DNA from 4 places in the Ferrimonas balearica DSM 9799 genome. Region 2 is predicted to be linked to each of the others. Evidence: predicted binding sites of a transcription regulator. Region 2 holds the regulator's gene; each other region holds the start of a gene.

Region 1 (7,687 bases), 1.3 Mb from region 2:
AAACACCACCGGGTTGTCGTCACGGATAGAGGCCAGCAACAGGCCCTTAGCCTGATGGGGGTTACGGGGCACCACCACCTTCAAACCCGGTGTTTGGGTGAAGTAGGCTTCCGGTGACTGGGAGTGATAGTGACCCCCGGCAATGCCACCGCCATAGGGGGTACGGATGGTGAGGCCGCCGACATTGAATTCGTTGCCGCTGCGGTAGCGGAACTTGGCGGACTCATTCACGATCTGGTCGAACGCCGGGAAGATGTAATCGGCGAACTGGATCTCCGCCACCGGACGGTGGCCCTGGGCCGCCAGACCGTTGGCAAAGCCAATAATGCCCTGCTCAGTCAGCGGGGTGTTGAAACACCGTGCCTTGCCGAATTTGTCCTGCAGTTTGGCGGTGGCGCGGAACACGCCACCAAAGTGACCGACATCTTCACCAAAGCAGAGCACCCGCTCATCGGCGGCCATGGCGATATCGAGGGCGTTATTGATCGCCTGCAACAGGTTCATTTGCGCCATTACTTGGCCTCCTTGCCGGCGGTGGCCGGGTACTGCTCGGGGTACAGCTTGATCTGCTCGCGCACACTGTCGAGCTGCTCAGCCAGATGACGGGGGATCTGGTCATACACATCGCTGACCAAAGTGTCGAGTCCCGGTGCCGGGATCTTCTCCGCCACTTTCACCGCCGCCAGTACCTCCTCGCGGTAGGTCTGGTACAGCGCCTCATCTTCCGCTTCGCTCCACCAACCTTTGTTGATCAGCCACAGCTTGTAGCGCAGTACCGGATCGTGCTCACGCCACTTGGCTTCCTCTTCGCGGGAGCGGTAGCCGGTGGGGTCATCGGAGCTGGAGTGCGCGCCGAGACGGTAGGTCATCGCTTCGATCAGTACCGGGCACTGTTCCGACAGGGCGATGGCACGGGCCTGTTGGGTGGCGGCCAGCACCGCCAGCATGTCATTGCCGTCAACGCGAATGGTCTTGATGCCGTAACCCACGCCACGGGGCGCGATGCCGTCACCGGCGAACTGCTCATTGGCGGGGGTGGAGATGGCATAACCGTTATTGCGGCAGAAGAAGATCACCGGGGCCTGATGCACCGCGGCCATATTCAGGCCAGCGTGGAAGTCCCCTTCCGAGGCGGCACCTTCACCGAAGTAGCAGATAGTGACCGCCGGGTCGCCCGCCAGCTTCTGGCCGTAGGCGTAGCCCGCCGCCTGCGGGATTTGGGTACCCAGCGGTGAGGAGATGGTCATGTAGTTGAGTGCCTGGCTGCCATAGTGAATCGGCATCTGGCGGCCTTTGCCCAGGTCCTTCGCGTTGGAGAACATCTGGTTCATAAACTGCTCAGTGGTGAAACCGCGGTAGCGCAGGGCAGCCTGCTCGCGGTACTGAGCCATGATCATGTCCTGCGCTTCCAGTGCGGCGGCGGAGCCAGTTACGGCGGCCTCTTCGCCGGTGCAGGTCATGTAGAAGCTGATTCGGCCCTGACGCTGGGCGGCCAGCATCCGCTCATCAAGAACGCGGATAAAGGCGCAGGTGTCGTAGATCCTGAGCGCCAATGCCTTGTCGATCATCGGCATTACGGCTTGCTCATAGGCGGTGCCGTCAGCCTGCAGGATCTTCAGAGTGGGAATGGCCAATGCCTGGCCCTCGGTAAAGGTGGCCTGGTGGCTCACCGCATCCAAGGTCGAACTGTCCGTCATCGTTACTGTCCCAATGGTTGCTTGTGGTTTCCCGGCGCAATTTGGCCAGGCACTTCTTATCGTTATAGTTTGTCCGGGCTCACGTTACCTTTACGTAAACTGCTTAACAACCTCCCTTGACAGCCCCAACCCGGTACGACAGGCAGCGGGCTGTACAAGGGAATTTACATCGAGCTACTCGAACGGCTGGTCCGACCCGACCGGCACCACCGTCAGCAACGCCCGCTGACCGTTCGCCACCCGGGCATTGGGAAACACGATCGCCTCCTCCTCCGCCACCACGTAGTGCGCCTTTCCGCCATCGGTGGCCAGCAGATGGCCCCGGGGAAACGGAGTGAAATTGGCCTCATCGTCGGCAAAGGTGAAGGCAAAATCGTCGCTGTGCTTGTTGATCACCTGAGCCACATCAAACACGGTGATGCGGCTGCGGTCGACCTGCTCCAGCCCCAGCGGCTGCGCCGCCAGCAAACGGGCCAGCTGCTGCTTCATCGCCGCCAGGCGGGCCGGGTCATTCTCGCCAAAGGGGTGCACCTTACCCAACTCCACGGTAAAGGCATCGGCGCCAAACTCGTTGGAGGAAAAGTAGCTGAAGGTGGTGGTGGCACTGTGGGAAAGCAGGATGGTCTCCACCCCGCCACTGGCCAGAAAGTCGATCTGCTGCCAGCGCCAGGGACGACCATGGCGGAACGGGTAGATGGCAAACTTCTCCCGCCGGGAGTCACGGATGGCGGTATGCAGGTCGTAGTGGTAGCGCGCCCTGCCCTCACCTCCGGCCTCAAAAAAGTCGCGAACATACCGCTCCAACAACGCAGCACGGTGGTGTTCCGCGGTGTCGCCCTGCTGGTGGGCCCCACTGAATAAGCGGTTGAGGTTCACCTCAAGCTCACGCTTACCCGCCACCATGGCGGGTGGGTTACCCAACAGCACCAGCAGGCGACTGCGCAGGGGCAGGCTGCCGTCCAGCAACGCGCCCACCAGCTCATTCAGCATCTCGATGGGGCCGGTTTCGTTACCGTGTACCCCTGCTGACAACACCACATCCTGTTCGGTGGGCCGGGACGGTTCGATGATCATCACGCCGACGTCCGGCAACTGTACTTTGGTGCCGTCAGCCAGGGTGAAGGTTTCGGTTTGGGGAAGGTGGTGGGGGTGGGCCAGGGTGTGGACCAACAGATCCTTATTGTCTTGAAGCACTATCTCTCTCCTTGGAGACTTCCTTTGCGGCCCATTGTAACAGCGTGCTTACGGCAAACCAGCACGACAGCAACCGGGGCTTGGCAAGCGCGTCAACTTGGGTTAGGCTTCTGGATGTTTAGCCATCCAAACGTCCACAGTTAAGAGTCGACAGTCAGGGAGAGAAGCCATGAGTCAGTACCGCATTGCCACCCTCGGGGCAGGTTGTTTTTGGGGCGTCGAGCATTTCCTGCGCCAGATCCCCGGTGTGAAAGCGGTGGTATGTGGCTATATGGGCGGCCATGTGGAGCACCCCACCTACCCGGAAGTAAAAAGCGGGCAAACCGGCCATGCCGAGGTGGTGCAGGTGGAGTTTGATCCCAACGAGGTGGATTTCGAGACCTTGCTGACCTTCTTCTGGCAACACCACAACCCCACCACCCTCAACCAGCAGGGCGAAGACATCGGCAGCCAGTACCGCTCGGTGATCTTCTTTCACGACGAAACGCAGCGCCTGGCCGCTGAAGTGTCCAAAGCCACGCAACAGCGAGATGGTTACTGGAAAGCGAAGCGCATCGTCACCGAGATCTGCCCCGCCAGCACCTTCTGGCGTGCCGAGGAGTATCACCAGAACTACCTGGCCCGTAACGAACAACCCAGCTGTCACCTGCCCTTCTACTGAGCACAAAAAAACCGGGCGCTGGCCCGGTTTCTGTTTTGGCGTTGCCCTTAACGGCGACGTTTGCGCTTCTTGCCGCGCTCGTCCTCTTTGGCCGCTTTCGCGGCTTCCGCTTTCTCCCGCAGAATCGCCAGCTCTGCCTCTTCGCGCTCTTTCATCTCCGGGGTTTCCAGAGTGATGCGGCCCAGGGTGCCGGAGCGCAGTTCATTGATCAGGATGGTGCCGAACTTGGTGAAGTCGACCTGGTTGCCGGAGCGCACGCAGCCACGCAGCTTGCCCGCCATCTCCATAAACTCCCAGTCGGTTTGCGGCAGTTCATCAAGCTTGTAGCGGCTTTTCAGCAGCTCCGGATAGGCGCCAAGCAGATACTCAGAGACGTAGCTGCCCACATCCTCGTACACCACCACGGTGTCACGAATGGCACCGGTTGCCGCCAGACGGTAACCGTAATGCTCGTTCTCCAGCTTGGGCCACAGCATGCCGGGGGTGTCGTACAGCATGATGCCGTCATCCAGCTTGATGCGCTGCTGGGCTTTGGTCACGGCCGGCTCGTTGCCGGTTTTTGCCACCACGCGGCCCGCCAAGGTGTTGATCAGGGTGGATTTGCCCACGTTGGGGATCCCCATGATCATCGCCTTAATCTGCTTACCCGGGCCCACTTTGCTGGGCACCAGCTTCTGGCACAGTTCGGTGATCTTATGCACGTGGCTGACCTTATCGTCCGCCAGCGCCAGGGTTTTCACCCCGCGCTCCTGCTCCAGGTAGGCCATCCAGGCCTGAGTCATCTCCGGGTCAGCCAGATCCGCCTTGTTGAGGATCTTGATCACCGGCTTATCCCGACGCAGCTTCGCCACCATGGGGTTTTCACTGCTGTAGGGGATGCGCGCATCGAGCACTTCGATGATCACGTCCATCTGGGGCATGATCTCTTTAATCTCGTTGCGGGCTTTGTTCATATGGCCGGGGAACCACTGGATCGACATCGGCTTCTCTCGTGACTAAGGGGTGGGCGAAGTGTACCCGACCCGGCCCACGGCGTCAGCAAAAGGGGGCCAACCGGCCCCCTTTTGATTACGGGTTCAGCGCTTTGAGCAGGGTTTCCGCATCGCTGACCTCGAACGCCTTGGGTGCTTCCACGTTCAGCACCGTCACCACGTTGTCTTTGACGATCATGGCGTAGCGTTGGGCGCGGGTGCCACCAAAGGCGCCGGTTTCCATGCTCAGCCCCATCGCCTTGTGGGCCGAGCCGTCACCGTCCGCCAGCATATCGATGGCATCGGCGTTCTGGCTGTCGCCCCAGGCTTTCATCACGAAGGCGTCATTCACTGCCACGCAGGCAATGGCATCGGCTCCAGCGGCTTTGAGCTTATCCGCCAGCACCACGTAGCCAGGCAGATGGGCTTCGCTGCAGGTGGGCGTAAAGGCCCCCGGCACCGCGAACAACACCACGGTGCGACCGGCAAAATACCGGTTATCCAGGGTTTCCATACCATCCGCGCTGAGGCGGGTGAACTCAATCGGGGGAAGCGGTTGTCCAACGGCAATCATCTCGGGCTCCTTCGTGCTGTGCCGGAGCATTAAGCGTATCCGCTTTTTCCAACAACAAACACTTGAGGTTGGTACGGCTTCTCAGAGTCCGCCTCCAAGGCAGTAACGACCGGCGCCACAGGGTTCGAATCCGGCAAAGCGCAATACCTTCAGCGCGGCCTCGTCGCCCTCTTGCAGATGAGCCTCCAGATTGTCGCCCGGACACAGCTGCTGGAAACGGTGGCCCCAGGCCCGCACCATCTCCTGGGCATACCCCTGGCCGCGGGCCGAATCGAGCAACAGGAATTCAATGCGCCAGAGGGAAGGCGCCGAGGGCCAAATCAGTACCAGCCCGATGCATTCCCCCATTGAGTCAAGAACAACGGAGGGAGGTAAGCGAGAATCAAACTGGCTGAGATCGAGAACAGAGGGGGCATCCCGCAGCGCGGGCAACCAGGACGTATCTTCGGGTAACACCGGGCGAAGCGTCAGTCGAGCAGTAGTAAAAAACATGGACTCCCTGAAATACCGCTACAGTTCAGAGGTTTAGATTACATAAAACGCATAGTGCCATACCCGACTTTTTTATACGTTATGCAAAAAAGATGTATTTGTATCGTTTTTGTTTCGCGCCATGGCCAGCCATCAGGGCGAACGCCCCATCTGCCAGCAGAACCCGCTTACTCAGAAAACGTCAGCTGATAATGGCGATCGAGCAGCTGGTAATCCGGATTAAACCACTCGCGCACAAGCGCAAACCCACACTTCTCCAGAATCCGGCAGGATGCGACGTTGTCGCTGAACGCGAAAGCATGGAGCGTCTCGCCTTTAAGCGGCTGCTGCAGGTAGCCCACCAGCGCTTCGGCCAACTCTGACGCCAACCCTTGCCCCCAACAGTAACGATGGAACTTGTAGCCCATCTCCCACTGCTGGTCGTCATTACGATAGACTGCGGCGGTGCCCAACCCCTCGCCCTCGCGGTTCACCACGGCCCAGAGGCATAACTGACCGTCCAGCTCCCGTCGGCCCGCCAGTTCCAGTAAAGCGAAGGTGGACTGCTCCGGTGTTTGAGCCGGACGGTCGGTATAACGCATCACCTCCGGATCCCCCTCCAATTCAACGAACCAGGGCAGGTCAGCCTGCAGCAACGGCCGCACGATCAGTCGTTCGGTGGTAAAGATGGGGCTGGCCATGATGTTAGTCCGACAGGTAATACTCAACCGTGGACACCACCCGAATCTTTTTGATGTAGGGGGTATTGGCATCGCGGTCGCTGATGGAAAACTGGCCCTGACTGGCACGCTTGATCTTACCCAGCCGACTCTGTGAATCCTCGGCAAACTTTTGCGCCACCGAGCGTGCGTTCATGGTGGCTTCCTCCACCATCTCCGGCTTGATGTCGTTCAGGCGCAAAAACAGATACTGCACCGCTCCGCGGTAATCATCCTGGCTGATGACGATGCCCTGTTTGCCCAACGTGGCAATCTCCCCCATGATGCGGCGGGTGTTCTCCACCTCGTAGGAGTAGACCGTCAGGGTCTGGCTGGCGGAGTAGCGGAACGGCACCTCAGCCGGGCCGCCATACTGCTGGGCCAGCTTATCCACCACCGTCGGGGCTGACAGGGTAATGGCATCCGGCGACAGCCCTTCACGGGTCAGGAAGGTCTGGATCACCTGCATATCGGATTCCAGCTTGTTGTACAGCGCGGTCAGGTCATTGTCGGCAGCAATCACGCGGATGGGCCACAGCACCACGTCCGCCGCCTCCTCCCGCTCTGACAGCCCCTTGACCGTTACGGTGCGCTCATACTCCTTAATCGACAGCGCGCTGCTACCCAGCTGGTAGCCCAGCGCAGCCAGTCCAAGCACCAGCCCAATCGCCAAAATCAATGCGGGCCGAACGTAGGCGGATTTCACGTTCACGGGCGCCTCCTGAGGCAAAGAAAACAAAAAAGGGAGCCACACGGGCTCCCTGTTCAGATTAGCTGCTGAGCTGGCTGATCAGCGCTTGCGCTTCCTCCAGCAGCAAGGCGAGGTGCGCCTCGTCACGGCTGCTTTCGGCGTAGATCTTGTAGATCGGCTCGGTACCGGAGGGGCGGGCCGCAAACCAGCCGTTTTCGGTCACCACCTTTAAGCCACCGATATTGGCCTGATTGCCCGGGGCTTTGGTCAGCACCGCCTGAACCGGCTCACCGGCCAGGGATTCCACCGCCAGCGCGTCGGCATCCAACGACTTAAACGCCGCCTTGATGGCCGCAGTGGCGGGCGCGTCGATACGGCGATAATGGTGCTCACCAAACTGCCCGGCAAGACGCTGGTAGTGCGCGGCCGGACTCTCGCCGGTAACCGCCAGAATCTCCGCTGCCAGCAGACAGAGGATAAAGCCATCTTTATCGGTGCTGAAGGCGCGGCCCTGTCGGTCGAGGAAGCTGGCGCCCGCACTCTCTTCGCCGCCAAAGCCCAGGGTGCCCAGGCTCAGACCTTCAACAAACCATTTGAAGCCCACCGGCACCTCTTGCAGAGGATGGCCCTTGGCAGCCACCACCTTGTCGATGATGGCGCTGGACACCAGGGTTTTGCCGACGGCAATGCCCTGCGGCCAGTTGGGACG
Region 2 (7,687 bases):
TCGTGGGCGTATCCGGCCCGGACGTGCTGTCTGCCGAAGACGTGAAGCTGATGGCCGACAAGCCGGTGATCTTCGCCTGCTCCAACCCGGACCCGGAGATCCGCCCGGAAGTGGCCTTTGCCGCTCGCCAGGACATCATCATGGGCACCGGCCGCAGTGACTACCCGAACCAGGTCAACAACGTCCTGTGCTTCCCGTTCCTGTTCCGTGGTGCGCTCGACGTGCGCGCCAGCGCCATCAACGACGAGATGAAAGTGGCTGCGGTCCACGCCATCCGTGAACTGGCCAAAGAGCCGGTGCCGGAGCTGGTGCTGAAAGCCTACCAGGCCGATGCCATGAGCTTTGGTGCTGACTACGTGCTGCCCAAGCCGATGGACCCGCGCCTGCTGCCGCGTGTGGCCAAGGCCGTGGCGCAGGCCGCCATCGAGTCCGGCGTGGCTGGCATCGAAGCGCTGCCTGAAGGCTACATGAACGAAGCCTGATCCCGGCCTCGATTTTCGCTGCCTGCCGCGCTTCGGTTTGGCAGAATTCTAAAAAGCCCGCTTGCTTAAGCGGGCTTTTTACGTTTTGAATACAGATAACTAAAGAGGAAGATACGTCGATGAGCCGAATTGCCGCCACCGCATTGCTTGCCACCGTCAGCCTGCCGGCTTTTGCCGTACCCGGCAGTGAGCCGCAATCCGCCTGGGGCATCGCCATTGGCGCCCGCTACGCCGACATCCCCTACGACACCGACGTCGATCAGGTGATGGACATCACCCCGCTGATGTACTTCCACACCGAGCGTTTCTACCTGCACGGCCTGGAGGCGGGCTTCCATCTCTGGAACGACGAGAAGCACCAGGCCACCCTGTTCTCCCGTTACCGCTTCTTCGATATCCCCGAGGAGTATCAGAACGAGGTGCGCGAGGACAGCTTCGATACCGGCCTGCGCTACCGCTACATCCCCTGGGACAACGCCTACCTGGATGCCGAGGTACTGAGCGACGGCAGTGGCCGCAGCTATGGCCACTTCCGCTACGGCTTCTTCCATCAGGAGGGCGCGCTGGAGGTGCGTCCCACCCTGCAGATCGACTGGCGCTCAGAGCAGTTCAACAGCTACTACTACGGCCTGGATCAAGTGGACGCCGGGGCCGATCTGGGGGCCACCGTCGGGTTTGAGTTGCGCTACCACGTCTGGAGCAACCTCTACCTGATGGGCAGCGCCAACGCCTCCATCCTGGGGGGCGAGCTGGCGGACCTGCCCACCCTCGACTCCCGCTATAACCTGGAAACCTTTATCGGTTTTGGCTTCTTCCCGGAGCCCTCCGAGCGCGGCAAGCTGTGGGAGTCAGACGCACTTGAGGGGCACTATGTGCGGCTGGCCACCGGTTGGGCCACCGAGTCCAATATCGGTGAGATCCTGGCGGGTGACCGGGTCAAAGACCCCTACGGCAACCAGCTCACCTCGGTGTTCTGGGGCCTGCCCCTGACCAACGAACTGTTTGGCCTGCCCATCGACATCTACTTCACCCCGGGGCTGATCTACCACCACAGCTCCGAGGTACAGGACCCCACCTACGAAGGGGTGCTGGCGGTCAAAGCCTATTACAACTTCGACTGGCCCATCCGCTGGCGCATCGGGGTGGCAGAAGGTCTCTCCTACGTCGATGAGATCACCTACATCGAGCAGATCGAGATGGACCGTAAGGGCTACCGCCCCTCCAACCTGATGAACTACCTCGACCTGTCGTTTGGCGCCAACCTGGGTGACCTGTTCGGCATCCGTGAACTCGACCCACTGTGGCTGGGCTACAGCCTCCACCACCGCAGCTCCATCTTTGAAACCGCCTCCCAGTTTGGCCGCATCAAGGGTGGCAGCAACTACAACACGGTGTACCTGCAGTGGCACTTCTGATCGCCATCATGATGAACAAAGGAGTGTCTCATGGCTGATGGTTCCCCGACCTCAACCGGAGGTCGCCAATGAACGCCATGCTGTTGAGCCTGGTGATGCTGACCATGGTGCCGGTGACGCCCACACCGATGGAACAGGCCGACGACTTCTTTGCCGTGTATGCTGAGCGTAAGGATTTCGAGGCGCTGATGGCGTTCTACGCCGAAGACGCGGTGCTGGAGGATATGGTGTATGGCCATATCGCCGAGGGCCGTGAGGCGATTCGGCGCACGTTGGACTGGTCCCGGGGCGAGTTTCGGGTGCTGGACGGTGGCCCCGCCCTGACCCTGACCGAGACCGTCGGCGAGGGCTCAGTGGTGGTGGTGAACGGCTACTTCCGCCCGTTCGAGTTTGATGGCGATGCCCTCGGCCCCTGGCGCTTTACCATCTGGCTGGAGTTTAACGACAGTGGGGCTATCCAGCGCCAGACGGACTGGATCAACTACACGCCCCGACAACGCTATCTCGGCGGCGACAACCGCAATGACGCGGTCGACCAATAATAAGGAGACACCCCAATGTCATCGGCATTGATGGGCGCAGGACGCTTCAACGATCATCTGCAAAAACGGCTGGACCCGACAATCCAGATCCGCCCCGCCACCGAGGCGGACATCCTGCAACTGAGCCAAATCCGCCTCTCCGTGGTGGAGAATGTGTTGTCGGATCCGGAGCGGCTGACTCCGGCCATCTACCACGACTACCTGACCGGGCGAGGTCGCGGCTGGCTGGCGTTGTGCGATGGGGAAGCCGCGGGATTTGCCGTGGCCGACGGGCAGGACGCGTCAATCTGGGCGCTGTTTATCGACCCCCGATTTGAGGGGAAAGGATTGGGCAAAGCGTTACTGGACCGGGCCGTGGACTGGCTGTTTGCCAACGGCGCCCGGGTGATCACCCTCTCCACCGACACCAACACCCGCGCCGAAGGGTTTTATCAGGCCCAGGGCTGGCAACCCGGCGCCATCGACGTGCGCGGCGAGCGCCACTTCACCCTGTCCGCACCGGAATAACCGGTTACTCCGAGCAACCGTGGGCTGAAAGCCCACGCTACCAAAGCGAATCGGCCCGTCGAAGGCCACCGTAGCGTGGGCCTGTGGCCCACGGCACCCAATTGGATAGGGCCCCGGAAGGCCACCGTAGCGTGGGCCTGTGGCCCACGGCACCTAATTGGACAGGGCCCCGGAAGGTCACCGTAGCGTGGGCCTGTGGCCCACGGAACCCAATTGGATAGGGCCTCGGAAGGTCACCGTAGCGTGGGCCTGTGGCCCACGGAACCCAATTGGACAGGGCCCCGGAAGGTCACCGTAGCGTGGGCCTGTGGCCCACGGCACCTAATTGGACAGGGCCCCGGAAGGTCACCGTAGCGTGGGCCTGTGGCCCACGGAACCCAATTGGATAGGGCCCCGGAAGGTCACCGTAGCGTGGGCCTGTGGCCCACGGAACCCAACCGGATAGGGCCCCGAAGCTCACCGTAGCGTGGGCCTGTGGTCCACGGCACCCAATTGGATAGGGCCCCGGAAGGTCACCGTAGCGTGGGCCTGTGGCCCACGGCACCCAATTGGATAGGGCCCCGGAAGGCCACCGTAGCGTGGGCCTGTGGCCCACGGCACCTAATTGGACAGGGCCCCGGAAGGTCACCGTAGCGTGGGCCTGTGGCCCACGGAACCTAATTGGATAGGGCCCCGGAAGGTCACCGTAGCGTGGGCCTGTGGCCCACGGAACCCAATTGGATAGGGCCTCGGAAGGTCACCGTAGCGTGGGCCTGTGGCCCACAGCACCCAACCTGATAGGGCCACCGTTATGGCCTCGGAAACGGCGTTATTCGGGGCTCAAACCTCAAGCCTCAAACCTCGGGCCACAGGGCGATGGCGGAGCGCAGCACCAGCAAAGTACCAGCCAGAGCGCAGATCACCAGCGTCGCCGCTTTCAGCCGCTCCGGCTCCACCCGGTTGGCCAGCTTGTCGCCGATGGCAAAGCCCAGCGCGGTGGCAGGCAGCAGCCAGAATCCCCGCAAAAGGTCATCCCACCCCAACTCACCGGCCAGCGCCAGCAGGGTCAGGGCGATGATGCAGCCAAACAGGAAGAAACTGGAGAGGGTCTGGCGCATCTGCGCGGCACTTCGATGGTGGTTGAGCAGCAGCGCCATCGGCGGCCCGCCAATGGCGGAGATGGAGGAGAACACCCCGGACAGGGTGCCCGCCCAGAACAGGTTGGCTTTGGTAAACGCCACCGAGTATTTGCGCACGGTCAGGGCGACGGCCACCAGCACAATCAGGCCGATGCCCAGCCCCAGCCACTCAGCCGAGGCCACCACCAGCAGGTAGGTGCCGATGATGCCACCGGGAATGCGGCCCAGCAGGGCCGGAGCCAGCACCCCAATGTCCAGCGGGGCGCGGATGCGCCACATGGTGAGAATGGAGAGGGCCATTCCCATCAGGATAATGGGCGCAGGCACCCAGGCGGGGTCAATCATGTACAGGATGGGGGTGACCACCACGGCCAGGCCAAATCCGATGGCGCCCTGAACGGCAGCACCCACGGTCACCACAGCCAAAACCCAAAGCAGGCTGAGATCCAACAGCGGCCTCGACAGTCTTTTGGTTAGAACAAGAAAAAAGCCTGCGATGCGCAGGCTTCTTCAGGATTAATCGTCCAGGTTTTCCCAGTCGATGCCCAGCGCTTCCATCATGCGACGGGCTTCCGCCGGGACGCCGTCAGGCTTGTCCTTGCGCAGGTCGTCGTCCTGCGGCAGCGGCTGGCCGGTGTAGGCGTGCAGAAACGCTTCACACAGCAGCTCGCTGTTGGTGGCGTGGCGCAGGTTGCCGATCTGACGACGGGTACGTTCGTCAGTCAGAATTTTGAGCACTTTCAGCGGGATGGAAACGGTGATCTTTTTGACCTGCTCGTTTTTCTTACCATGCTCCGCATAGGGGCTGATGTAGTCCCCATTCCACTCGACACTCATCGATGCACCTTTAAGTCGTGATTACGGTTGCAAATTTTAACCACACCATCTGTAGAGTCAAATTGTTGCCATCTCGACCCATATACGTTTAGACGTCCAAACGTCTTGACGCCCGGGCGTATGATGGTTAGCTTAATACGCTCACCCCCTAAAATTGCTTTGCGTCAGACTGGAGGATGCACCAATGAGCCAGCACCAATTTGCCACTATCGCCGCCCGGGAAGGCATTGATACCGACACGCAACATGGCGCTGTGGTGCCTCCGATCTACCTCTCCACCAACTACACCTTCGAAGACTTCGGCCAGCCGCGCCAATACGATTACGCCCGCAGTGGCAACCCCACCCGCTCCGCCCTGGCCGACGCCCTCGCCAAGCTGGAAGGCGGCGCCGGTGCGGTGGTGACGGCCACCGGCATGGCCGCGGTAACGCTGGCGACCTCACTGCTGGGCCCGGAAGACCTGCTGGTGGTGCCGCACGACTGCTACGGCGGCAGCTACCGCCTGTTCACCTCTCAGGCCAACAAGGGCGCGTTTAAGCTGGCGGTGGTGGATCAGGGCGACGACGCCGCTCTGGCCGAAGCGCTGGCTCAGAACCCGAAAATGGTGTGGCTGGAAACCCCGTCCAACCCGCTGCTGCGCGTGGTCGACGTAGCGGGCATCGCCGAACAGGCCAAAGCCGCTGGCGCGCTGGTGGTGGCCGACAACACCTTCCTGTCGCCGGTGCTGCAGCAGCCGCTGAGCCTCGGCGCCGACATCGTGATCCACTCCACCACCAAATACATCAACGGCCACTCTGACGTGGTGGCCGGTGCGGTGATCGCCAAAACCCCGGAGCTGGCGGAGCAGCTGGCCTGGTGGGGCAACTGCCTTGGCATCACCGGCGCGCCGTTTGACGCTTGGCTGACCCTGCGCGGCCTGCGCACCCTGCCGCTGCGTATCCAGCAGCACCAGGCCAATGCCGAAGCCGTGGTGGCGCTGCTGGCGGACCACCCGGCGGTGGCCAAAGTGCACTACCCGGGCCTGACCAGCCACCCCCAGCATGAACTGGCCAAGCGCCAGCAGGCGGGCTTTGGCGCCATGCTCAGCTTTGAGCTGAAGGGCGGCGAAGCGGAAGTGCGCGCCTTCCTGTCACGCCTGACCCTGTTCTCCCTGGCCGAAAGCCTCGGCGGCGTTGAGAGCCTGGTGGCCCACCCGGCCACCATGACCCACGCCGCGATGGACCCGGAAGCCCGCCGCGTGGCCGGCATCTCCGACACCCTGATCCGCCTCTCCGTGGGCATCGAAGACCCCCGTGATCTGGTCGCAGACCTGACCCAGGCCCTGGGCTGAACGGACAGAGGAGAGCAGTACCATGGCGCGCAGTCACCTGCATAAATTTGGCGGTTCCTCCCTGGCGGATGCGGATTGTTACCGCCGGGTGGTTCATATCCTGCTGACCCAGGGCCAGGCCGACGACCTGGTGGTGGTGTCCGCCGCAGGCAAAACCACCAACGCCCTGATCGCCCTGATTGAACAGGCGAGCCGGGGCGAGGACACCGCCGCAGCGCTGACTGCGCTGCAGGATTTTCAGCGTCAGCTGATCAGCCAGCTGCTGATCGGCGACGAAGCCCAGTCCCAGCAAGCCCAGCTCAATGCCGACTTTGTGCGTCTGGCGGGCTGGCTCAAGGAACCCCAACAACAGCGCAACGTGATTCAGTCGCTGGGGGAGTGTTGGTCTGCCCGCCTGCTGGCGGCGGCCCTGCGCCAACTGGGCGTGGCGGCAGCCAGCCTTGATGCCCGTGATTTCCTCACCGTGGCACCGGGCCTGACCCCGCAACCGATTGAGCAATACAGCCGTGACCTGCTGGAGCAGCGTCTGGTGGCCCAGCCCCACACCCGGCTGGTGATCACCGGCTACATCGCTGCCGATGAGCAGGGCGATACCGTGCTGCTGGGGCGCAACGGCTCCGACTACAGCGCCACCCTGATTGGCAGCCTGGCCGGGGTGCAGGGCGTCACCATCTGGACCGACGTGGAGGGGGTGTTCAACGCCGACCCCAACCTGCTGGACGACGCCCGCCTGCAAACCCAGCTGAGCCTGGACGAAGCCGACCGACTGGCCCGACTGGGTTCGCCGGTACTGCACCCGCGCACCCTGCAGCCGCTGAAGCAGCACGCGCTGGACCTGAACGTGCGCTCCAGCTACACCCCGGAGCGCCCCTACACCCGCATTCTGGCCGGTGAGGCGGACGCCGAGCCGGTGGTCACCAGCCTCAGCCGGGTGGCGTTGCTGCACTGCGAAGGGGCCGCGCCGGATGCACTGGGCGAGGCCTTTGCCGAACTGGAACAACAGGGGCTGGCACCGCTGGTCAGCTACCCGGAACGCGCCGCCGTGGCGGTGCTGGAAGAGCAGGCCGATGCCGCCGAAGCGCTGCTGGCGGATCGCCTCGCCAGCCCGGTGCGGCGTGACCACAGCCACGGCCTGGTGGGCCTGGTGAGCGACGGCGCCACCCGCCTGCGCGGGGCCTTCTCCCGCCTGCTGGGGCGTCAGGCCTGGCCGCTGAAAGCGGACGCGCTGGCGCTGGTAACCCTGGTGCCGGCCGAACAGGTCGCCGACCTCACTGCCCGGGTGCACCGCCGCTGTGCCGGTGCCCGCAAACGCATCGGCCTGATCGTCGCTGGCAAAGGCAACATCGGCAGCGCCTGGCTGGACCAATTCGCCGGCTATCAGGCCCGCATCCGTCAGGATTTGGAAGCGGAGCTGACCCTGGTGGCCATCCTCGGCCAGAACCAGGCCCTGCTGTGT
Region 3 (7,687 bases), 1.3 Mb from region 2:
GGCCGGGCCAGAGTAACGCCAACGCCAACTCTCGTGCTTGCTCCGGTTCATGACTGGCGTCTTTCAGCGTGGCGGGCAGCGCGGCCAGCAACGTGACCGCCATCAGGCGGCTGGCGGGACTGGGAGCGGCAGCCGCCTCCGGTTGTGACGGGGCGGGTTGCTGGGCGGCCTGTCGTCGCGCCATCTGCTTAACCACCGGCGCGTATTTGCCATCCCAATGCGGTTCGATGGCGCGGATGCGATCTTCCAGCGGCGGATGGGTGGCCAGCCAATGGGTTTTCGGGCGGATATTGCCAAAAAACAGGTGGCTGGATTCGCTGGCATTGGCGTGGTTGACCGAACTGCTGAACTGACTGGCGCCAATCAGCTTGAGCGCGTCAGCAATGCCATTGGGGTTACGGGTAAACTGCACGGCGGAGGCGTCTGCGAGAAACTCCCGCTGACGGCTGACGGCGGCCTTGATGGCTTTGCCAAACAGGGTGCCGATCCAGCCAAGCACCAACAAGCCTATTCCCAACAGGGCCAACTGGCCGCTCTCTTTGCTGCGACCACGACTGCTGTGCATCAGCAGTTCACCGATGTGGCTGATAAACAAGATGCCCGCCAGAACCGCCATCAGCCTGAGATTGAGCCGCATATCGCCGTTAAGGATATGACTGAACTCGTGGGCAATCACGCCCTGCAACTGGTTGCGGTCAAAGGCGTCCAGTGCCCCCCGGGTGACACCAATGACGGCATCCCGGGGACTGTGGCCTGCGGCAAAGGCATTAATGCCGCTCTCATTATCCAGCAGATAGACCGGCGGCACGCTGGTACCCGCCGCAATGGCCATCTCCTCCACCACGTTGAGCAGACGCTGCTCCTGGCCGGTGGCGGTATTGGCGTTGAGGCGGCGGCCCCCCATGGATTCCGCGACGGCGGCTCCGCCTCCCCGCAACATCAGCCATTTAAACAGACTGACCAGGGTGATCACCGCTAGGGTGGCCACCCCAATCATCACCGTGTCCATCGACATCAGCCGATCCATCAGTGAGGGCAGGGGTTGGCCGTTCGGGGGAGGGTCCAGACTAATGAACAGCATCTGAGTGAGCAGGTTAATCAGGGCGATGATGCAGAGTACGGCCAGGATAAACAGGCCAACCAACTGCCCGGTACGACGCCGGGCCTGGTCCTGTTGGGCAAAGAAATCCATTTCAGCTGACCTTTAGAACTGCACTTTGGGGGCAGCCTGGATGGCGGCACTGTCCTCAAACTCAAGCAGGTTGGCGTCCTGGCCGTGGCCAAACATGCCGGCAAACACCACCGGCGGGAACTGCTGCTTGTAGCTGTTGTAAGCGGTAACGGCGTCATTGAAGGCCTGGCGGGCAAAGGCGACGCGGTTCTCGGTGGTGGTGAGCTCTTCGGACACCTGCATCATATTCTGATTGGCTTTCAGGTCCGGGTAGGCCTCCATGACGACATTGAGGCGGCCCAGCGCAGAGGTCAGAGCGGATTCGCCACCAGCCAACTGAGCGATGCCGCTGGCGGAGGTGGGGTCGGCGCTGGCGGCCTGCAGACCGGCCATGGCCTGATTACGGGCACTGATCACCGCTTCCAGAGTTTCCCGCTCATGCTTGAGGTAACCCTTGGCGGTTTCCACCAGGTTGGGGATCAGGTCATAACGGCGCTTGAGTTGCACTTCGATCTGGGCAAACGCGTTCTGGTGGCGGTTTTTCAGATTAACCAGCTTGTTGTAGATGCTGACAACGTAAAGGGCGATAACCGCCAGAACCACGAGGGTAATGATGGTGGACATGGGGGGGCTTCCTGTATTGGTCGATTGCTGTGGTTACGTTACCGACTGGCAATGGTTAATTAAAGCCCAATGTGTGTGAAAAGGCGCCCGATTACAGACGCTTGATTCAAGTCTGGTTGGGGGGAGACCACGAAAAAGGGCCTCCTGAAGGAGGCCCGCATTGATAAGGAAGAGCGATTACCAGCCTTTGACGATGTTGCCGCTGAACAGCTCCTGAGCTTTCTGGTAAACCGCATCGGATTGGTAGGCCTGAATAAACTGGGCGATGCGCGGGTCATCCTGATTGTTGGTGCGAGCCACGATCAGGTTGACGTAGGGGCTGTCCTTGGCTTCGACAAACAGACCATCTTTTTCCAGAGTCAGGCCAGCCTGGCCGGCAAAGGTGTTGTTGATGATGGCGAAGCTGACGTCCTGCAGGGCGCGGGGCAGCTGAGCCGCTTCCAGCTCAAGGATCTCAATCTGCTTGGGGTTGTCGATGATGTCGCGGGGGGTGGCATTGATGCCCGCGCCGGGCTTCAGGGTCAGCAGGCCCTGCTTCTCCAGCAGCACCAGTGAGCGCCCCAGGTTAGTCGGGTCATTGGGCAGGGCCACTTTATCGCCGATGTTCAGCTCATCCAGGCTGCGGATCTTGCTGGAGTATGCGGCAATCGGATAGACAAAGGTGTTGGCCACGGCCACCAGTTGGTAGCCGCGTGCTTCCACCTGACCCTCCAGGTAGGGACGATGCTGGAACGCGTTGATGTCGATGCTGCCGTCGTTCAGGGCGGCATTGGGAGTGACGTAGTCGGTAAAGGGCACCACCTCTACCTCAAGACCAAACTGCTGTTTGGCCAGCTCAGCGGCGACTTCAGCCACCTGGGCTTCCGGGCCGGCAATGGCGCCCAGTTTCAGTACGTTCTCGTCAGAGCCACCGCAGGCAGTCAGGGCCAGGGCCGCAGCGCCAGCAATCAGGGAGCGAAACAGGTTCATGGTGTTGTCCTTCTTCATTTATGCGTTGTTATTTGAATCAGCGGTGGTCGATGCGACGAACCAAAGCGTCACCGGCGCTCTGCAGGGCTTGAACCAGCACCAGCAGGATAACGATGGTGGCGAGCATCACATCGAGCTCAAAGCGGTAGTAACCGTAGCGGATGCCCAGGTCACCCAGCCCACCGGCCCCAACGGCACCGGCCATGGCGGAGTAGCTGACCAGAGTGACCAGGGTGATGGTGATGCTGTTGACGATGCCGGGCAGGGCCTCGGGCAGGATCACCTTGCTGACGATCTGTGCCGGGCTGGCACCCATTGCCTGGGCGGCCTCGACCAATCCTGAAGGCACTTCCATCAGCGCGCCTTCGATCAGTCTGGCGATAAAGGGGATGGCGCCCACAGTCAGGGGCACGACTGCGGCCATGGTGCCAATACTGGTACCAACCACCATGCGGGTGAACGGGATGATGGCCACCAGCAGGATAATAAAGGGAACGGAGCGGCCCGCATTGACCAGCGTGCCCAGTACCCGGTTAACCCAGGGGTTAGCCATCAGCTGGCCGGTTTTGGTCAGGTGAAGCACCACACCCAGCGGAATGCCCACCAGTGCGGCCAGCAGGCCCGACAGGAAAACCATTTGCAGGGTTTGCTGGGTGGCGTTCCACAGCAGGGGAAGCAGATCAGTGGACATAACCCAGAACCTCGACATCAATATTGTGTTCAACCAGGTACGCGGTGGCGCCGGATACCGCTTCAGCATCCCCCATCAGTTCAGCCAGCATCAGGCCGAACTTGGTGCCGCCGACGTATTCCATCTGGGCGCTGAGAATGCTGATGTCGATGCCAAAGCGTTTGGCGGCCTGAGTGATCACCGGGGCATCAACGCTGTCGCCATGGAAGCTCAGACGGATCAGGGGCAGGGCGTTGTCGCCCGGTTCGGCGCGCAGCGCAGAGCGGTACTGCTCCGGGATATCCAGATGCAGGGTAGAGCGGATAAATCGGCGTGCCAGTTCGGTCTTTGCGTTGGCAAAGAAGGGGCCGACCTCGCCCTGCTCAATCAACTCACCCTGATCAATGATGCCCACGCGGTCGCAAATCTGCTTAACCACCTCCATCTCGTGGGTGATCAGCAGAATGGTCAGGCCGAGCTTTTGATTAATGGTTTTCAGCAGCGTCAGGATCGACTTGGTGGTCTCGGGATCCAACGCAGAGGTGGCTTCATCGCAAAGCAACACCTTGGGGTCGTTGGCCAACGCCCGGGCGATGGCTACGCGTTGCTTCTGGCCTCCGGACAGATTGGCCGGATAGGCATCGGCTTTATCGGACAGCCCAACCAGCTCCAGCAAGGATTCCACTTTGTTGCGGATGGCAGACTTACCGGCGCCAGCCAGTTCCAGCGGCAGGGCCACATTCTGATAGACGGTGCGGGAGGCCAGCAGATTAAAGTGCTGGAAGATCATCGCAATCTGCTGGCGGGCCTGGCGCAGACCTGCGGCGTTAAGCTGAGTCAGGTCCTGGCCGTCTATCACGATCTGACCGGCGTCAGGTTGCTCAAGCAGGTTAACGCAGCGGATGAGGGTGCTCTTACCCGCCCCGGAACTGCCGATGATGCCAAAGATGGTCCCTGCGGGAACGTGCAGGTCCAGCGGCTTGAGCGCGGGGATGACCCGATCGCCCTGGCGGTAGGACTTGGAAACAGCGTGAAGTCGGATCATACCTGGTTCGTTCTCTTTCTATTTATCTGGGCGGCACTTTTGGCTGCCTGTGGCACGCAGTCTATTTGGACGTCCAGACGCCTGTCAATGGCCATTTAGACATTTAGCCGTCTAAAATCGCCGGTGATTTAAAGTGAGCTAAAGGTGGGCTGGGGGCGTCAGAGTGAGAAATCCCGGTAAAACCGTCGGTTTCATCGCCATAGAGAGGGCGAAGTTTTTGACCTTGGCGTCTCCGGTAGGAATACTGGCCGCCAAATTCTTTATCCCTGGGAGAGTGTGAGTGCGTCCGGCCGTGTTTTTAGACCGTGATGGGGTTATCAATCGAGATACCGGTTACGTTGGTTTCATTGAGGAGTGCGAAATCCTCCCCGGTGTGGTGGAGGCCTGCCGCCGTCTGGCGGAAGCGGGCTTTGCTCTGGTGATCGTGACCAACCAGTCGGGCATCGCGCGTCAGCTCTACAGTGAAACCGACTTCCAAACTCTGACCGCCTGGATGAAACAACAGTTTCTGGATGGCGGGGTCAGCCTCACCGACGTATACCACTGCCCGCATCATCCCGATTTCGATGGCCTGGATACCCGATGTGACTGCCGCAAGCCAAAACCGGGCATGTTGTTGCGCGGTGCCCGGGAACATCACATTGACCTGAGCAGTTCTTACCTGGTCGGGGACCGCATCAGTGATATGCAGGCCGGTCAGGCGGCAGGCGTCAAAGCCACTTTGATGGTGGGAGAACTGCGCCATGCGCATCAGGAGGTGGACTGGAAAGGGGAAGATCTGCCAGCTGCGGTTGAATGGATCCTGAAAGACAGCCAGAAAATGGCGAATTAGGCGGCGCTTTGCTGTGTTTTTCAGCGGTTGAGCGCGAAACCCATATTTAGGGGTTGTCAGCGTCAAAGACCGCCCTATAATGCGCCTCCGTCGACAGGGGAAACACCCCGGGAGACACGGTCAGCAGCGAAAGCGCTGGCGACAAAAGCAGCGGTCGAAAAGAATTGGCGGAAACGCCCTTGACGAGCGCTGAGGAAGCGCTAAAATGCGCATCCTGCCTTGGGGAAAACGACAAGGCGACGCTCTTTAACAATTAGTCAGACAATCTGTGTGGGCACTCACGCAGTGTTGAGAAATCATCATTTTCTCGATGCTACTGAGTGACACCAAGTTAATTCAGTATTCATTGAGTAGCTTCTACGGAAGCAAATCAAAATCTTTAATTGAAGAGTTTGATCATGGCTCAGATTGAACGCTGGCGGCAGGCCTAACACATGCAAGTCGAGCGGCAGCGACAACATTGAACCTTCGGGGGATTTGTTGGGCGGCGAGCGGCGGACGGGTGAGTAATGCTTAGGAATTTGCCCAGTCGAGGGGGACAACAGTTGGAAACGACTGCTAATACCGCATACGCCCTACGGGGGAAAGCAGGGGCTCTTCGGACCTTGCGCGATTGGATAAGCCTAAGTGAGATTAGCTAGTTGGTGAGGTAATGGCTCACCAAGGCGACGATCTCTAGCTGGTTTGAGAGGATGATCAGCCACACTGGGACTGAGACACGGCCCAGACTCCTACGGGAGGCAGCAGTGGGGAATATTGCACAATGGGCGAAAGCCTGATGCAGCCATGCCGCGTGTGTGAAGAAGGCCTTCGGGTTGTAAAGCACTTTCAGCGAGGAGGAAAGGTTAGTGGTTAATACCCGCTAGCTGTGACGTTACTCGCAGAAGAAGCACCGGCTAACTCCGTGCCAGCAGCCGCGGTAATACGGAGGGTGCGAGCGTTAATCGGAATTACTGGGCGTAAAGCGCATGCAGGCGGCCAAGTCAGTCAGATGTGAAAGCCCCGGGCTTAACCTGGGAATTGCATTTGATACTGCTTGGCTAGAGTCCTTGAGAGGGGGGTAGAATTTCAGGTGTAGCGGTGAAATGCGTAGAGATCTGAAGGAATACCAGTGGCGAAGGCGGCCCCCTGGCAAGAGACTGACGCTCAGATGCGAAAGCGTGGGGAGCAAACAGGATTAGATACCCTGGTAGTCCACGCCGTAAACGATGTCTATTAGGAGTCTGTGGCCTTGAGCTGTGGGTTCCAAAGCTAACGCATTAAATAGACCGCCTGGGGAGTACGGCCGCAAGGTTAAAACTCAAATGAATTGACGGGGGCCCGCACAAGCGGTGGAGCATGTGGTTTAATTCGATGCAACGCGAAGAACCTTACCTACCCTTGACATCCAGAGAACTTACCAGAGATGGTTTGGTGCCTTCGGGAACTCTGAGACAGGTGCTGCATGGCTGTCGTCAGCTCGTGTTGTGAAATGTTGGGTTAAGTCCCGCAACGAGCGCAACCCTTGTCCTATGTTGCCAGCGCGTAATGGCGGGAACTCATGGGAGACTGCCGGTGATAAACCGGAGGAAGGTGGGGACGACGTCAAGTCATCATGGCCCTTACGGGTAGGGCTACACACGTGCTACAATGGTCAGTACAAAGGGTTGCCAACTCGCGAGAGTGCGCCAATCCCATAAAGCTGGTCGTAGTCCGGATTGGAGTCTGCAACTCGACTCCATGAAGTCGGAATCGCTAGTAATCGTGGATCAGAATGCCACGGTGAATACGTTCCCGGGCCTTGTACACACCGCCCGTCACACCATGGGAGTGGGCTGCAAAAGAAGTGGGTAGTTTAACCTTCGGGAGGACGCTCACCACTTTGTGGTTCATGACTGGGGTGAAGTCGTAACAAGGTAGCCCTAGGGGAACCTGGGGCTGGATCACCTCCTTAACGACATGAATTCTTGCCTGCGTCGAGTGTTCACACAGATTGTCTGACGAATGTATAGAGAGTGCGTGCGATAAAGCATGGCTTTAACGCCGCGGATGGGTGCCGAATTGAGGCGCGCGATGAGCCCCGCAGGGAGTTTGGCTTTCCAAACGGCCGAGGAGCGAAGAGCGCAACGAAAAGTCGGTGACCATCAGCCAGTTAAAGTGGGTCTGTAGCTCAGTTGGTTAGAGCGCACCCCTGATAAGGGTGAGGTCGGTAGTTCAAATCTACTCAGACCCACCAAATTTGCTCTGAATGCTGAGTTGTCCTGGTCGTCGTTTGGTATACCAAACTTCCTCCCATGGCGCCTTGCCTCAAAGCGAATTGGCCACGAATACTGCGCGCAACATGGAATGGGGCTATAGCTCAGCTGGGAGAGCGCCTGCTTTGCACGCAGGAGGTCA
Region 4 (7,687 bases), 960 kb from region 2:
GGGGCATCACCCCGTGGGCGATCTACGCGCTGGCCTCCATCGCCATGGCGTACCACTTCCACGTTAACCGTGCCAAAGGCCTGAACCTCTCCTCCCTGGTCGTGTCCATTCTCGGCCTGAAAGAGGACAGCAACAGCAGCCGCATCATCGGCCGCGCGCTGGATCTGATCTTCCTGTTCGCCACCTTCGGCGGCCTGGTGCTGACCACCACCGTGACCGTGAACACCGTCTCCACCGGTTTCGCCTCACTGATGGGCATCGAGAACACCTTCCTGCTGAAGACCGTGCTGCTGGCGCTGATCACCCTGACCTTTACCCTGAGCTCCTACATCGGCATCGCTGAGGGTCTGCAGAAGATCGCCCACGCCGCCTGTGGCATGTGCTTTGTGTTCGCCATGATCGTGCTGGTTCTGGGCGACACCTCCTTCATCCTGGATTTCTTTGTTAACTCCCTGGGCCTGACCCTGACCAACTTCGTTGAGATGAGCCTGTTCACCGACGCCACCAACGAAGGCACCTTTAACAAAGACTGGACCGTGTTCTACTGGCTGTACTGGATCACCTACACCCCGGGTGTGGCGATCTTCGTCACCCGCATCTCCAAGGGTCGTACCCTGCGCCAGGTGATCTTCGGCCTGATCGCCGGTGGCTGTGCCGGTTGCTGGTTCTTCTTCAGCGCCCTGACCGGTTACTCCGTCGACATGTTCAATTCCGGCATCATCAACGCGCCGGAACTGCTGACCACCGCCAGCGGTGACATCGCCGTAGCCCAGCTGATCGCCAACCTGCCGTTCGGCACCCTGCTGTCCGTGTTCTACTTCGTGCTGATGATGGTGTTCCTGGCTTCTCATCTGGACGCCACCGCCTACACCGTGGCTGCGGTAAGCACCAAGAACCTGAAACAGGGCCAGGATCCGACCCGCGGCCTGCGCGTGTTCTGGTGTGTGATGCTGAGTCTGCTGCCGCTGGCGATGCTCTACATCAACGCCTCTCTGGACACCCTGAAAACCGCGGTAACCCTGACCGCCGCCCCCTTCGTCGTGGTTCTGCTGCTGTGCCTGGTGGGCCTGAAGAAGTTCCTTTCCAACCACAAGTTCGAGCAATAAGCCGGGAGCCTGACCATGTTGAAAATTACGGATATCGAAGTGATTCACCTGCGCGTTCCGGCCATGGACGCGGAGTGTGAGTGGGGCGAAGACGCGGTGATCGTGAAAGTGCACACCGACAAGGGCATCGTCGGTGTCGGTGAAGCCGACACCAGCCCGCTGGTGGTGCAGGCCTGCATCGACGCGCCGCAGACCAACTTCTACTGCAATGGCCTCAAGCGCCTGCTGATCGGTGAAAATCCGCTGGAGATCGAGCGCCTGTGGAACAAGATGTACTGGGGCTCCAACTACGTGGGCCGTCGCGGTGCGGGCATCCATGCCATCAGCGCCATCGACATCGCCCTGTGGGACATCGCCGGTCAGTTCTACGGCGTACCGCTGCACACCCTGCTGGGCGGTAAGTACCGTGAGAAGATCCGCTGCTACGGCACCTTTATTCCGGCCGACAAGCCGGAAGACAACAAGGCGATCGTGCAGGGTCTGAAAGACCAGGGCTTCACCAGCATCAAGTTCGGCGGTGGCATTCTGGGTGACGACCCGGACACCGACTACCAAATCGTCAAAGCGGTGCGCGAAGCGGCGGGCCCGGAGATGGAGGTTCAGATCGACCTCGCCTCCAAGTGGCACACCTGTGGTCACTCCGCCATGATGGCCAAGCGTCTGGAAGCGTTTAACCTCAACTGGATCGAAGAGCCGGTGCTGGCCGACAGCCTGGTCAGCTACAACAAGCTGACCCGCCAGGTGTCCCAGAAGATCGCGGGCGGTGAGTCCCTGACCACTCGCTACGAGTTCCAGGAGTTCATCACCAAGTCCAATGCCGACATCGTGCAGCCGGACATCACCCGCTGTGGCGGCATCACCGAGATGAAGAAGATCTACGACATCGCCCAACTGCACGGCACCCAGCTGATCCCGCACGGGTTCAGCACCGGTATCCTGCTGGCGGCGTCCGTTCACTTCCTGGCGGCCTGTGAGCACGGCACCCTGATGGAGTTCTCCCAGAGCAGCAGCCCGCTGTTCACCAGCCTGGTGAAGAACCAGCTGCAGTTCGACAACGGCTTCGTGGCCGTACCGGACCAGCCGGGCCTGGGCGTGGTGCTGGATGAAGCGCTGATCGCCAAGTACCGGGTCAACTGATCGCCCTTGCGCCCCCCGTCCTTCGGGGGGCGTTTTTTGTGTCAGACGTTGCGCCAGCGAGTTAGCCCCCGGGCGCACAGTCGGCCCTCAGCCACCGTTATGACGGTGGCTTTTTTGTGCCTGCGGTTATCACAACCCCGTTCGGCTTGGTTCGAATGGTAGCGTGGCTTTCGCCTGTCGATTCTTAAGCCAAGCCACCAATAGCTATCGCCAGCTCCTGATACAAAAAAAGGCCCCATTCGGGGCCTTTTTCATTTGCGCGACGACGCTTAGGGTTCCAGATAGGTGTAGCCCTGCAGGCCGGCTTCCAGCTCCGCCAGGATGGCGGTGCGGGTGTCAGCGTCGAGGTCACGACCGTCCAGGCGGGAGCGGTAGCGATCCAGGATCGCTTTCGGATCCAGGTTCACGTACTCCATCACCTCAGCCACGGTGGTGCCTTCAACCCGGTCTGCCACCTGCCACTGGCCCTGCTCATCCAGGCGCACATCCACCACTTCGGTGTCGGCAAACAGGTTGTGCATGTCGCCCAGGATCTCCTGGTACGCGCCCACCATAAAGAAGCCGATATAGTACGGCTGCTCCGCCTGCCAGGCCGGCATCGGCAGGGTGGTTTCAATGCCCTGACCATCCACGTATTGATCGATGGTGCCGTCGGAGTCACAGGTGATGTCGAGGATCACCGCGCGACGGTCCGGCTTGGTATCGAGGCCACTGATCGGCAACACCGGGAACACCTGGTCAATGCCCCAGGCATCCGGCAGCGACTGGAACAGCGAGAAGTTCACAAAGAACTTGTCCGCCAGCTTCTCATTGAGTTCATCAATGATGGGACGGTGGGCCCGGTTCTTCGGCGTCAGCTTCTGCGCCACCTGGTGACACACCGCCAGGTGAACCTGCTCAGCCCAGGCGCGCTGCGCCAGGTCCAGCAGACCGTAGTTGTACTTGGCGTGCACATCGGCCAGATCGTTGTGGGTGTCGTGGAAGATCTCACCCAGAGCGCGCAGGTCGGTATGGGCCTGCACCTCTTTCAGGGTCTGCCACATGTTGTTCAGCACCAGCGGCGCACCGGGACCGGGGGCGGCCAGATCCTCTTCCGGCTGGTACGCTTCAACACCAATCACGTCGGCAATCAGCACGGCGTGGTGGGCGGTCATGGCGCGACCGGACTCAGAGATCAGGCGCGGGTGCGGCAGCTGGTACTGGCGGCACACATCACCGATGGCGTACACCACGTTGTTGGCGTACTCCTGCAGTGAGTAGTTCACCGAACAGCTGCTCTGGCTGCGGGTACCCTCGTAATCCACACCCAGACCACCGCCCACATCGACGATCGCCACCGGGGCACCGATCTTGCGCAGCTCCATATAGAAGCGGCCGCACTCGGTCAGGCCCTTCTGGATGTCGCGGATGTTGGACATCTGGCTGCCCAGGTGGAAGTGCAGCAGCTGCAGACAATCCAGCTGGCCTTCAGCGCGCAAGCGCTCCACCAGCTTGAGGATCTGCGCCGCAGAGAGGCCAAACTTGGACTTCTCACCACCGGAGGACTGCCACTTGCCTTTGCCCTGGCTGGCCAGACGGGCACGAACGCCCAGGCGCGGAATCACGCCCAGTTTGCGGCCCTCTTCCAGCACCAGGTCCAGCTCGGACATCTTCTCGATCACCAGGTACACTTCGTAGCCCATCTTCTGGCCAATCAGCGCCAGACGGACGTACTCGCGATCCTTGTAACCGTTGCACACGATCACCGATGCCGCGTCCTGGGCCATCGCCAGCACCGCCATCAGTTCACCCTTGGAACCCGCTTCCAGGCCCAGCTGCTCGCGGCCACCGGCGATCAGCTCGGTCACCACACTGCGCTGCTGGTTAACCTTGATCGGGTACACCGCCAGGTAATCGCCCTTGTAGCCATAGTCACTGATGGCGTTGCGGAAGGCACCACACAACCCTTGAACCTGGCTGTGCAGAATCTCCGGAAAACGCACCAGCAACGGCAATTTAACGCCGTCCTGGTTTACCAGGCTGTCGGTCAGCTCGGCCAGGTTAATGGCCTGCTCCGGGGCTTGCCGGTTGGGGCGAACCACCACCTGGCCCTGCTCATTAATGTGGAAGTAACCACGGCCCCAGTAGGGCACGTTGTACAGGTTGAGCGCGTCGTCTACGGTCCAGTTCAATGCCGGAAACCTCAGTTATTCCACCGCGTCGAGGCGGTCGATCAGGAATTGGGGCAGCGCGAAGGCGCCAGTGTGCACCGCGGGGGTGTAGTAACGGGTCTTGAAACCAGCCTTGGCAAAACGCTCAGCAATCACTTCACTGGACAGCTGGCGCAGTTCGGCGTTGTCGGAGGCCCAGGCCAGGGACATCACGCCGCCGATGTAGGTCGGTACCGGTGCACAGTAGAAGGTGCGGTCAGCAAAGAACGGCTTGAGGCGCGCCTTGGTGGTTTCCGCTTCATCCGGCTGCATAAAGGGCACGCCGTTCTGGGCCACAAACACACCGCCTTCGGTCAGGCAGTTTTTGCAGCCACGGTAGAAGTCAGACTCAAACAGCGCTTCGCCCGGCCCGATCGGGTCGGTGCAATCGGAGATAATGACGTCGAACTTCTCGGTGCAGTTCATCACGAACGCTTTGCCATCGTCGATAACGATGTGGGCGCGCGGATTATCGAAGGCACCATTGCTGTGGTTCGGCAGGTACTGTTTGCACATCTCGATGACCTGATCATCGATCTCCACCTGGGTCACGTGCTCTACGGACTCGTGGCGCAGCACCTCACGCAGGATACCGCCGTCACCACCACCGATGATCAGCACGCGCTTGGCGTTGCCGTGAGCCAGAATCGGCACATGAGTCAGCATCTCATGGTAGATGAACTCATCCGCCTCGGTGGTCTGGATAACACCATCCAGAGCCATTACCCGTCCGAACCGTTCATTTTTAAAGATGATCAGTTCCTGATGTTCAGTCGGCGCACGGAAGAGCACTTCTTCCATCGCAAACGACTGGCCATAAGAGGGGTACAGGGTTTCCAGGTAGCGGTTATCGCTCATTGTTTTTCTACTCCTAACTGCCGCCCTTGGGGGCGGTAATGGGTCACAGTGACAGCAGGGAACACTCCGGCCGCGTCGGCGGTTCCAGACAAGTCAGGGGTACAATGAGAGAGTGTGGTGCAGGCGGACGGCGGGCGCCATCCTCCCGAGAGGGGGGGGTAAAATTGAGCAAACATCGTCATATTCATCCGTTGCCGTGCGGTGCGAACGCGCCACACGGCTTATGCCTCTAGAACCATAAAGCCTCAAAATTGAACTCAGTACTTGTCGGCCTGACGCCGAGGCGCGCAGTTATACCCCCTTTGTGGGGCAAAATCCACCGACTCAAACACAGTCTAAACTGTCATTCCGACACGCGCTTTCCAGCGGAGTCACGAAGTTTTGATCCGCCGCACTGGTATTGGAATGAAAAATCCATAGAATAGCCGTCCAGATGTAGAAGCCTCTACACGTTTTTCAGTATAGATAGACGAGAGAATTTCCCTATGGCACGTCACCTGTTCACCTCCGAGTCGGTGTCCGAAGGTCATCCCGATAAAATTGCGGATCAGATCTCCGACGCGGTGCTCGACGCCATCCTGGCTCAAGACCCGAAAGCCCGCGTGGCCTGTGAAACCTACGTAAAGACCGGCATGGTCATGGTCGGCGGTGAGATCACCACCTCCGCCTGGGTCGATATCGAAGAGATCACCCGTCAAACCGTTCGCGAGATTGGTTACACCCACTCCGACATGGGCTTTGATGCCAACTCCTGCGCCGTTCTGTCTGCCATCGGCAAACAGTCCCCGGACATCAACCAGGGCGTTGACCGCGCTGACCCGCGTGAGCAGGGTGCTGGTGACCAGGGCCTGATGTTCGGCTACGCCAGCAACGAAACCGACGTGCTGATGCCGGCGCCGATCACCTACTCCCACCGTCTGGTGAAGCGTCAGGCTGAAGTGCGCAAGAACGGCACCCTGCCGTGGCTGCGTCCGGACGCCAAGTCTCAGGTCACTTTCGCCTACGAAGATGGCAAGATCGCTGGCATCGACGCCGTAGTACTGTCCACCCAGCACTGCGACAGCGTGTCCACCGAAGACCTGCGTGAAGGCGTGATGGAAACCATCATCAAGCCGGTACTGCCGGCTGAGTGGATCACCAAAGACACCAAGTTCCACATCAACCCGACCGGCCGTTTCGTTATCGGTGGCCCGATGGGTGACTGTGGTCTGACTGGCCGTAAGATCATCGTAGACACCTACGGCGGTATGGCTCGTCACGGTGGTGGTGCGTTCTCCGGTAAAGATCCGTCCAAAGTGGACCGTTCTGCCGCCTACGCCACCCGCTACGTTGCCAAGAACATCGTCGCTGCCGGCCTGGCCGACCGCTGTGAGATCCAGGTTTCCTACGCCATTGGTGTGGCTGAGCCGACCTCCATCAGCATCGAAACCTTCGGCACTGGCAAACTGCCGGAAGACACCCTGATCGCGCTGGTACGCAAGCACTTTGACCTGCGTCCGTACGGCCTGATCCAGATGCTGCACCTGGAGCGCCCGATCTACCAGCCGACCGCCTCCTACGGTCACTTCGGCCGCGTTGAGTTCCCGTGGGAACAAACCGATAAAGCTGAAGCCCTGCGCGCCGACGCCGGTCTGTAAGACCCGCCTCGCCGACAAAAAAAGCCCCGCAATGCGGGGCTTTTTTAGATTCAGGGCTGGCCTCTCTACCTGCCCTCTAACGCAACTTAAGGTGGGCAGTTCGATGTCTCTTTATGCAAAGCTTGCAGCGCTTCGAGACTTAACAATTTACCGGCATCCATCACCATCACCCGATCGGCTTGCTTAATGGTCTCTGGCCGATGTGCAACGATGATTCGGGTCATCGCAAGATCTTTAATATGTTCACCGATGCTGATTTCGTTCTGCACATCCAAATGACTGGTTGCCTCATCCATAAAGAGCACCTTAGGCTCCTGATACAGTGCCCGCGCTAGCAGTAAACGCTGTACCTGTCCTCCTGAAAACTGATTCCCCATGTCGCCGACTAAAGTGTTGTAGCCCATAGGCATCCGACTAATATCAGCGTCGATGGCAGCAAGTTGAGCACAGCGCTGCACTTTAACCAAGTTTGGTTCGGGATCAAAAAAGCTCAAATTATCCAATACCGAGCCAGATAGCAGAGTGTCGTTTTGCATCACAGCAGAAATTTGACGACGATATTCAGTAAGGCCAATCTGAGTAATATCCTTACCATCCAACAATACCTTACCCTCAGACGGCTCAAGCAGTCCCAGCATCAATTTAATCAGTGTTGTTTTGCCACAGCCCGACGGTCCGACGATAGCTACGGATTCACCCGGCTCAACGCAAAGGTTACAATCCCGGATTATCCAAGGTGTGTTTTCAGCATGGCGGAAAC

Evidence for each region. Region 2 encodes MetJ, which represses methionine synthesis genes. Its sites were predicted from a motif close to TAGACGTCTAGACGTCTA; they were not measured.
Region 1: msrA (peptide-methionine (S)-S-oxide reductase MsrA) is a predicted target of MetJ. The motif match lies at 3,011-3,028, and genes of this name have one in related genera.
Region 3: metN (methionine ABC transporter ATP-binding protein MetN) is a predicted target of MetJ. The motif match lies at 4,576-4,593, and genes of this name have one in related genera.
Region 4: metK (methionine adenosyltransferase) is a predicted target of MetJ. The motif match lies at 5,713-5,730, and genes of this name have one in related genera.

Annotation. Positions count from the first base shown of each region.
Region 1 covers NC_014541.1:2,626,383-2,634,069, forward strand. Annotated here, with positions in the region: gene FBAL_RS12025 (alpha-ketoacid dehydrogenase subunit beta) at 1-513, opposite strand, end outside; gene FBAL_RS12030 (thiamine pyrophosphate-dependent dehydrogenase E1 component subunit alpha) at 513-1,697, opposite strand; gene astE (succinylglutamate desuccinylase) at 1,872-2,891, opposite strand; gene msrA (peptide-methionine (S)-S-oxide reductase MsrA) at 3,061-3,552, shown strand; gene ylqF (ribosome biogenesis GTPase YlqF) at 3,600-4,532, opposite strand; gene FBAL_RS12050 (peroxiredoxin) at 4,621-5,097, opposite strand; gene FBAL_RS20460 (GNAT family N-acetyltransferase) at 5,179-5,445, opposite strand; gene FBAL_RS12060 (GNAT family N-acetyltransferase) at 5,757-6,269, opposite strand; gene FBAL_RS12065 (SIMPL domain-containing protein) at 6,274-6,999, opposite strand; gene pgm (phosphoglucomutase (alpha-D-glucose-1,6-bisphosphate-dependent)) at 7,058-7,687, opposite strand, start outside.
Region 2 covers NC_014541.1:3,970,420-3,978,106, reverse strand. Annotated here, with positions in the region: gene FBAL_RS17990 (malic enzyme-like NAD(P)-binding protein) at 1-482, shown strand, start outside; gene FBAL_RS17985 (MipA/OmpV family protein) at 602-1,897, shown strand; gene FBAL_RS17980 (nuclear transport factor 2 family protein) at 1,966-2,439, shown strand; gene FBAL_RS17975 (GNAT family N-acetyltransferase) at 2,455-2,946, shown strand; gene FBAL_RS17970 (sulfite exporter TauE/SafE family protein) at 3,780-4,514, opposite strand; gene metJ (met regulon transcriptional regulator MetJ) at 4,581-4,901, opposite strand; gene metB (cystathionine gamma-synthase) at 5,086-6,231, shown strand; gene metL (bifunctional aspartate kinase/homoserine dehydrogenase II) at 6,254-7,687, shown strand, end outside.
Region 3 covers NC_014541.1:2,655,650-2,663,336, reverse strand. Annotated here, with positions in the region: gene FBAL_RS12230 (M48 family metallopeptidase) at 1-1,192, opposite strand, end outside; gene FBAL_RS12225 (LemA family protein) at 1,205-1,795, opposite strand; gene metQ (methionine ABC transporter substrate-binding lipoprotein MetQ) at 1,973-2,764, opposite strand; gene FBAL_RS12215 (methionine ABC transporter permease) at 2,802-3,455, opposite strand; gene metN (methionine ABC transporter ATP-binding protein MetN) at 3,445-4,479, opposite strand; gene gmhB (D-glycero-beta-D-manno-heptose 1,7-bisphosphate 7-phosphatase) at 4,772-5,311, shown strand; rRNA gene FBAL_RS12200 (16S ribosomal RNA) at 5,692-7,244, shown strand; tRNA gene FBAL_RS12195 (tRNA-Ile) at 7,450-7,526, shown strand; tRNA gene FBAL_RS12190 (tRNA-Ala) at 7,639-7,687, shown strand, end outside.
Region 4 covers NC_014541.1:656,190-663,876, reverse strand. Annotated here, with positions in the region: gene FBAL_RS03170 (BCCT family transporter) at 1-1,106, shown strand, start outside; gene FBAL_RS03165 (mandelate racemase/muconate lactonizing enzyme family protein) at 1,122-2,243, shown strand; gene speA (biosynthetic arginine decarboxylase) at 2,513-4,429, opposite strand; gene speE (polyamine aminopropyltransferase) at 4,430-5,290, opposite strand; gene metK (methionine adenosyltransferase) at 5,776-6,927, shown strand; gene FBAL_RS03145 (peptidase domain-containing ABC transporter) at 7,014-7,687, opposite strand, start outside.